DNA from 2 places in the Nonomuraea sp. CA-218870 genome. Region 1 is predicted to be linked to the other one. Evidence: riboswitches for the same ligand, from Rfam matches in the RefSeq annotation. Region 1 holds a riboswitch; the other holds the start of a gene.
What was found. A riboswitch is a leader RNA that binds a small molecule or an ion and turns the genes downstream of it on or off. The one in region 1 is predicted to bind thiamine pyrophosphate.

Region 1 (4,139 bases):
GCACGGTCCTGCCGGTGCGCAGCAGCGTGCCGACCAGGCTGGTGTGCAGGTCGGTGGTGGCGTCCTTCAGCGACGGCGGCAGCCGGTAGATGCTGACCAGCCGCAACCGCTCGCCCTCGATGAGCACGAACCCGCCCGCGTCGGCCCCCGTCAGCTCGGTGAGGCTGGCCGAGATGCGGTCGAGCACGGCGGGCAGCTCCAGCTCGGCGTTGATGTCGCCGACCACGTCGGTGAGCCTGCGCACCAGCCTGGCCCGGCGCGCCATCCGGTGCTCGGCGGCGCTGCCGGCCCGCACCAGGTGGTAGACGCAGACGTACCCGGCCGTCGCGCAGCCCGTCCGCAGCGCGCTGATGTCGGCCCGTACGTCCAGCACGGCGCCGTCGGCGCGCGCCCGCTTGGTGCGCAGCGACACCTGCTCGCCGGTGCGGACGCGCTCCAGGGCCGCGTGGTGCTCGGCCGCCAGCTCCTCGGGCACGATCGGCGCCCGGCGGCCCAGCACGTCGGCCGCGGGCCAGCCGAAGAGCGCCTCGGCGGCGGCGTTCCACACCAGGACCGTCTGGTCCCTGTCGATCGCGACCACGGCGTTGGGCGAGCTGTCGAGCACCGCCCGGACCATCTCGTCGTCACTCGCAGCCCTTGCGTCCCCCACGACTCCATAGTGCCCGCGGCGTGGCGCCCGCGTCGGGCGATCCGTCCGATACGCTGCGGTCACGGCTGTTCGTACGGGTGGAGGTGAAGACGTGTCGGGCGACCTGGATGCCCTTCTGCGGGCGACGTCCGACACCTATCGCGGCGACGGCCCGCCCGACATCGCGTTCGGCACCTACGACGGCGCGGTGGGCCGGCTGGTGCTCGCGGTCACCGCCCGCGGCCTCGTCTCCTGCAGCTACGAGGACGAGAACGTCGTGTTCGCACGGGTGGCCAAGCAGGTGGGCAGGCTCATCGGCAACGACGCCCGGCGGCTCGACCCGGTGCGCCGCGAGCTCGACGCCTACTTCTCCGGCCGGCTGCGCGCCTTCTCCACCCGGGTCGACCTGTCCCTGGCCACCCCGTTCGCCCGTACGGTGCTGCAGAAGACGATGGCGATCCCGTACGGCACGACCACGACGCCGGCCCGCGTCGGCGAGCTCATCGGCAGGCCGCGGGCGCTGCGCGCGGTCGGCAACGCGCTCGGCGCCAACCCCGTGTGCGTGATCGTGCCGTGTCACCGGGTGGTGCGCGACGACGACGAGCCCGGCGACTACGCGGGCGGCGCCGCCGCGAGGCGGCACCTGCTCACCGTCGAGCGGCGCGGCGCCTGACCAGCCCGATCAGCAGCGTCACCAGGGCCGCGACGATGGCCGCGCCGAGCGCGCCGTTCATCCACGGCTCCCTGGTGAAGCCGACGGCCTCGCGCACCCCGGCCCAGAAGCCGTCCCAGGGCGCGACGGTCGGGGTGGAGGTGGTCAGCCAGTACGCGGCGAACCCGAGCGCCCACGGCGCCAGCATCGACCAGCGGGCGGGGGCGTCGGCGGCGGTGTTCCACCGGGCCGAGCCGCCGAGCAGGAAGTAGTCGACGGCCAGCACCGCGAACATGGGCACGAACACCGCGCCGATCACGCCCAGGAACGCGCCGTAGGAGGTCACGTCCACCACCAGCGCGATGGCGATGGTGAGCAGGCCGATGACCGTGCTGATGATCCGCCGGTCGACGCGCGGCATGAGGTTCTGCAGCGAGACGGTCGTCGAGTAGACGTTGGCGAACGACTGGTCGGCCTCGCGCAGCACCAGGACCGCGAAGAACAGCGCGCCCAGCGGCGCCGCCACGAACGGCCCGAACACCGCGGTGCTGTCGGCCGCCACCGCCTGCGCGCCGGCGATCGCGACCGCGTACACGCCCAGCGCCAGGCAGGCCACCTGGGCGAGCGTGTAGCCGCCGACCACGCCGGTGAAGGCCGCCCGGCTGGACCTGGAGTGGCGGGCGAAGTCGGCGGCCAGCGGCACCCACGACACCGACAGCGCGATCACGTAGTCGACGGCCGGGGCGAACGCCTCCCAGGACCCGCCGGTCCGCGGCTGGGCGTCGCCCAGGAACTGCACCGCGAACCAGACCATCGCGATGATCACCAGGACCGTGATGTAGCGCCTGATCAGCCGGACGGCGCCCAGCGGCCAGACGCTCAGCACGGTGGTGATCACCCCGGCGACGATCACCCAGACCGGGTACGGGACCGTGTCGCCGAAGATGGCCAGGGCGCCCTGGGCGATGACCCAGAGCTCGAACGCGCCCCAGCCGACCATCTGGATGATGTTGAGCCCGGTCGGCACGTACGACAGCCGCGCCCCGAACAGCCCGCGCAGCAGCACCATCGCGGGCTGCCCGGTCCGCGTGCCGGGGATGGCCGCCAGGCCCACCATGGTCGTGCCGATCAGGCTGCCGACGACGGTGGCGGCCAGCGCGGCCGTCAGCGACAGCGGCGCGCCGCCGAGCGGGTCGATCAGGAACAGCGCCCCGGAGAAGCCCAGCAGGCTGACCGCCAGGTTGGCCCAGAGCGCGCCCTGGTCGAGCACGCCGAGGGTCTTGGGCGGCGTGCCCTCCAGGGTCAGCGGAACTTCGTCGCCGTGGACGGCATGCGGCATCGCGCACTCCCTACGCCGGCATTACCCGGACAGGTTCATGCGGTCGGCAGCGGCGGTAGCTGCCCTCTCAGCCCGGTTGCCCCGAGCTCCCGCGGTGGGTCGAACGCGGCCGGAGATCACCTCCGGCACGCGCCCCCATGATGCCCTATTGGTCGGATTTGGGCCAGCGGCGGAGTCAGGCGACCACGGGCGGCAGGTTCGTCTCGCTGACCATGGGGCGCTTGTCGTACTCCCAGGCCTGCATGCCGCCGGCGACGTTGATCGCCTCCCGGCCGAGCCGGTTGAGCCAGGCCGCGACCTGCGCCGAGCGGCCTCCGACGCGGCACACGACGTAGACGGGGCGGCCGGACGGCACCTCCTCGACCCGCGCCTGGATCTGCGTCATCGGGATGTGGACCGCCTCGGGCGCGTGACCCGCCACCCACTCGTCCTGCTCGCGCACGTCGAGCAGGTAGGCGTCCTCGGGCACGTCGCGGACCTCGACCTCGGGAACCGTCATGGGCCCATTCTCCCCTGCCGCGCGCCGTGCTCGGCACACGCCGCGACCCTACTTGAGCAGCCTGGACATGCGGCGGTCGGCCAGCGGCTTGCCGCCGGTCTGGCAGGTGGGACAGTACTGCAGCGCGGAGTCGGCGAACGACACCTCGCGGATCGTGTCGCCGCACACGTCACACGGCTGACCGGCGCGGTTGTGCACGCGCAGCCCCGACTTCTTCTCCGCCTTGAGGTCCTTGGCCGCCAGGCCGCGGGCCCGCTCGACCGCCTCGCGCAGCGTGGTCACGATCGCCTCGTGCAGGTCGGCGACCTGCGCGTCGGTCAGCGTCGAAGCGATCTTGAACGGTGACATCCTCGCGGCGTGCAGCACCTCGTCGGAGTAGGCGTTGCCGATGCCCGCGATGACCTTCTGGTCGCGCAGCAGGCCCTTGACCTGGGTGCGGTTGCCGCCGAGGATCCGCTTGAGCGCGGCCACGTCGAAGGACGGGTCGAGCGGGTCGGGCCCGAGCGCGGCGATCCCCGGCACCTCCTCCGGGTCCCTCACCACGTAGACGGCCAGGCGCTTCTGCGTGCCCGCCTCCGTCAGCTCGAACCCCGGCGCGAGCCCCTCGGCGTCGGCCGCCATCCGCACCCGTACGGCCAGCGGGCCCTTGCCCGGACGGACCGGCCTGGCGCCCGAGAGGTCCTCACGCCAGCGCAGCCAGCCCGCCCGGGCCAGGTGGATGACGAGGTGGAGGCCGTCGCAGTCGAGATCGAGGAACTTGCCGTGTCTGGTCACGCCCGTGACGGCCAGCCCGCCCAGCGCGCTCACCGGCGGGTCGAACGTCTTGAGCGCCTGCACGCCCGGCACGTCGACGCCCGCGATCACGCGTCCGACCGCCCGCTCGCGCAGGAACGCGGTGAGCGACTCGACCTCGGGAAGCTCCGGCATGCCCTCCAGCCTACGCGGGCGCTACGGCACGTCCCAGAACGCCAGCTCGTGCGCCATCCCCTCCCGGAACCTCGCCTCGGCCACGGCCGGGTCG
Region 2 (4,139 bases), 2.6 Mb from region 1:
CCAGCCGCTCTCCGGCGGGGTGGTGGCCCGCGTACTGCACCATGTGGCCGAACTGCTCCGACCAGAAGTACGGGACCGGGTCGTACACCGCCTCCTCGCCCAGCAGGGTCGCGGCGGCCACCTCGGGCGCGCCCAGCGCGGTGTCCCAGTGCTCGACCCGCAGCCGCCTGCCGAACCGGCGCGACCACCAGGCGGCGCAGTCGCCGACGGCGACCACGTTCGGCAGCGACGTGCGCAGGTGCTCGTCGGTGACGACGCCGTTGTGCAGGTCGAGGTCGGCGTCGGCGAGCCACTCGACGGCCGGGCGGACGCCGATGCCGGTCACCACCACGTGCGCCTCCACGAACCCGCCGTCGACCAGCGCCACGCCGCCCTCCTCGACGGAGGCGACCATCGTGTCCAGGCGCAGGTCGATGCCGTCGTACCAGGATCGGGTGCGGGCGCCGACCTCGGCGCCGACGGCGTGCGTGAGCGGCGCCGGGCCCGCCTCGATCACGGTGACCGCGCAGCCGGCCCGGCGGGCGGCGGTGGCCACCTCGGCGCCGATCCAGCCCGCGCCGATGACCGCCACCCGGGCGCCGGGCACCAGCAGGGCCCGCAGTTCCAGCGCGTCGTCGAGGGTGCGCAGCACGTGCTGGGGTCCGTCGCCGGGCAGCCTGACGGGCTCGGCGCCGGTGGCGATGACCAGCCCGTCGTAACCCAGCTCGCCCTCGGTCGTCTCCACGACGCCCTCGCGCAGCCTCTTGGCGGTGACGCCCGGCCAGAAGTCGGCTTCGAGCGCCGCCAGGTCGGAGTCGACGAAGCTGGAGTCGGCGTCGCCCGCCAGCACGGCCTTCGACAGGGGCGGCCGGTCGTAGGGCCGGTGCCGCTCCTGGCCGATCAGCGTGACCCTGCCGCCGAACCCGCGTGCGCGCAGCGCCTCGACGCTCCGCACGCCGGCCAGTCCGGCTCCCACCACCACGACATGATTCACGTAAGCGACCATAACGGGGGCCGCCCGGCGCCGTCGCGCCGAGCCCCGGTTCCACCCCCACCTGGCGCTCCACCTCGCCGCCTGGTCGCGGTGCGGCGGCTGTTCGCCTTCGCGCGGTCCCCGGAACGGTGCGCGGGCGTACGGGGGACTCCGGCGTGTCGTCCCGCTGCCGGAGGTCGTAGGGTGGTGGTGCACGACGCGCGGGAGTCCGGCCGTCACCGGGCTGAGAGGAAGGCTTGACCGGGCCTTCGACCGCAAGACACCTGATCCGGATCATGCCGGCGAAGGGAGCGGACATGGATGTGATCGTCGGAGGCGGCATCGTCGGCCTGTCCATCGCCTGGCGGCTGGCCAGGCGGGGGCGCGAGGTCGTGGTGGTGGACCCGTCCCCCGCCACCGGCGCCTCCTACGCGGCGGCGGGCATGCTGGCCCCGATCAGCGAGGTCACCTACACCGAGGAACCCCTGCTCCGCCTGGGCGCCGCGTCCCTGCGCCGCTGGCCCGCCTTCGCCGCCGCCCTCGCCGCCGACGCGGGGCTCACCCCGTCCGCCCCAGCGACCGTGCCCCGCGCGGACGAGCGGGCCGGGGCGGCGTTCGCGGGGCTTGAGGGCTCGGGAGAGGCGGCCCAGTGGCTGGCGGCCGCGCGGGCCGGGCTGGACCTGCGGGACGACGGGACGCTGGACGTCGCGTTCGGGCCCGACGACCTGGCGATGCTCGACGAGCAGGCCCGGTTCATGGAGAAGCTGGGGCTGCCGGTCGAGCGGCTGACGGGGCGCGAGTGCCGGCGGCTGGAGCCCATGCTGGCGCCGTCCGTCCGCGGCGGGCTGCTGGCCCGTACCGACGCCTGGGTGGACCCGCGCCGCGTGACCGCGGCGCTGCTGGCCGCACTGGACCGGCTCGGCGTCCCGGTGGTGCGCGCCCGGGTGACGGAGCTGGCGCGCGACGGTGACCGGGTGGTGGGCGTACGGCTGGCCCCGCCGGCGGCGGGGAGCGGGACGCTGGCCGCCGAGCGGGTGGTGGTGGCGGCGGGGGCGTGGAGCGGGGAGCTGGCCGAGGTGCCGGTACGGCCGGTGAAGGGCCAGATCCTGCGCCTGCGGTCGCCGCGGCCGCTGCTGGGCCGGTGCGTGCGCGGGAGCGTGCACGGCAACCCGGTCTACCTGGTGCCCCGCGGCGACGGGGAGCTGGTGGTCGGCGCCACGCAGGAGGAGCTGGGGTTCGACACCCGGGTGACCGCGGGCGGGGTGTACGAGCTGCTCCGCGACGCCAGGGAGCTGGTGCCCGGCGTGACGGAGCTGGAGGTGGCCGACGTGGTGGCGGGGCTGCGTCCGGGCACGCCGGACAACCTGCCGGTCATCGGGCCGGGCGGCACCCCTGGCCTGGTGCTGGCGACCGGCCACCATCGCGGCGGGGTGCTGCTCGCGCCGCTCACCACTGCGATCTTGGAAGGCGAGGAGACCGGCCTCGCGACACTGTGCTCACCGGCGAGATTTCGGGATGTGTCATGAAGGTGATGATCAACGGGGTCGCCCACGAGGTGGCCGAGGACATGACCGTGGGGCAGGCCGTGCGGACCCTGACCGCCTCCGCCACCGGCGTGGCGGTGGCCGTGAACGACGAGGTGGTCACGCGCGGCGCGTGGGAGACGACGGCGCTGCGCGACAGCGACCGCGTGGAGGTGCTGACGGCGGTGCAAGGTGGATGATCTGATCATCGCCGGCGAGAAGTTCTCCTCCCGGCTCATCATGGGCACCGGCGGCGCGCCCTCGCTGGAGGTGCTGGACCAGGCGCTGGAGGCGTCCGGGACCGAGCTGACCACGGTGGCGATGCGGCGGCTGGACCCGCGGGCCCGCGGGTCGGTGCTGGACGTGCTGCGCCGGCGCGGCATCAAGGTGCTGCCCAACACGGCGGGCTGCTTCACCGCGGGCGACGCGGTGCTGACGGCGCGGCTGGCGCGCGAGGCGCTGGGGACGAACTGGGTCAAGCTTGAGGTCATCGCCGACGAGCGGACGCTGCTGCCCGACCCGATCGAGACGTTCGACGCGGCGGAGCGGCTGGTGGCCGACGGGTTCGTGGTGCTGCCGTACATCGGCGACGACCCGGCGCTGGCCCGGCGGCTGGAGCTGGCGGGGTGCGCGGCGGTCATGCCGCTGGGCGCGCCGATCGGCTCCGGCCTGGGGATCAGGAACCCGCACAGCATCGAGCTGATCGTGGAGGCGGCCGGGGTGCCGGTGATCCTGGACGCGGGCGTCGGCACCGCCAGCGACGCGGCGCTGGCGATGGAGCTGGGGTGCGACGCGGTGCTGCTGGCGACGGCGGTCACCCGGGCGCAGCGGCCCGAGTTGATGGCCTCGGCGATGCGTTCGGCCGTCCAGGCCGGCCGGGCCGCCCGGCTGGCGGGCCGGATCCCCCGCCGCCGGTACGCCGAGGCGTCCTCCCCGATGTCCCCCTGACGCCGGGCGGGCCGTGACCGATCCGGCGGTTCCCGGCTTTTCGGAAACGCCACGCCGCGGATAGGGGTCGCCCGGAAAAGGAGAACTTTCTTCGGGAGTATGTTCTCCCGGTGCGGCGACCCTCCGGGACCCGTTTCGCGGCCTTCGGCACCGTGACGAGCCACGGGATGCCGGTCTCGTCACGGCTCAGGAGTAGGCTCGCGTCACGGAACGGCACGGCTCGGCATCGGTTTCGGGTGGTCAGGCCTTCCCGGGGGCGAAACGCCCGTAAACTCAGCCGGGTGGACACGACGACTGCGGACCCTCTGGTCGGTCGGCTGCTCGACGGGCGTTACCGCGTCGAGTCCCGGATCGCCCGGGGCGGCATGGCGACTGTCTACCTGGCGCTGGACATCCGGCTGGACCGGACCGTCGCGCTGAAGGTGATGCACCGCTCGCTCGCCGACGACCCGGCGTTCGTGCGCAGGTTCATCGGCGAGGCGAAGTCGGTGGCCAGTCTCTCGCACCCCAACGTGGTGCACGTCTTCGACCAGGGCACCGACGGCGACGTCGTCTACCTGTCGATGGAGTACGTGCCCGGCAAGACCCTGCGTGACGTGCTGCGCGAGCGCGGCAGGCTGCCCGCCCGTGAGGCGCTGGAGATCATGATCCCGGTGCTCGCGGCGCTCGGCGCGGCCCACCAGGCGGGCATGGTCCACCGGGACGTCAAGCCGGAG

Region 2: it holds a riboswitch for thiamine pyrophosphate, as region 1 does, so the genes downstream of both, ACQEUU_RS16320 (FAD-dependent oxidoreductase) here and ACQEUU_RS03850 (purine-cytosine permease family protein) in region 1, are expected to answer to the same signal.

The regions. Positions count from the first base shown of each region.
Region 1 is NZ_JBNJMN010000001.1:771,490-775,628, reverse strand. Features, by position in the region: gene ACQEUU_RS03860 (PAS domain S-box protein) at 1-616, opposite strand, end outside; gene ACQEUU_RS03855 (methylated-DNA--[protein]-cysteine S-methyltransferase) at 741-1,301, shown strand; gene ACQEUU_RS03850 (purine-cytosine permease family protein) at 1,276-2,619, opposite strand; TPP riboswitch at 2,610-2,722, opposite strand; gene ACQEUU_RS03845 (rhodanese-like domain-containing protein) at 2,795-3,118, opposite strand; gene ACQEUU_RS03840 (Fpg/Nei family DNA glycosylase) at 3,167-4,045, opposite strand; gene ACQEUU_RS03835 (TenA family protein) at 4,067-4,139, opposite strand, start outside.
Region 2 is NZ_JBNJMN010000001.1:3,366,952-3,371,090, reverse strand. Features, by position in the region: gene ACQEUU_RS16325 (NAD(P)/FAD-dependent oxidoreductase) at 1-973, opposite strand, end outside; TPP riboswitch at 1,164-1,280, shown strand; gene ACQEUU_RS16320 (FAD-dependent oxidoreductase) at 1,270-2,478, shown strand; gene thiS (sulfur carrier protein ThiS) at 2,475-2,675, shown strand; gene ACQEUU_RS16310 (thiazole synthase) at 2,668-3,423, shown strand; gene pknB (Stk1 family PASTA domain-containing Ser/Thr kinase) at 3,705-4,139, shown strand, end outside.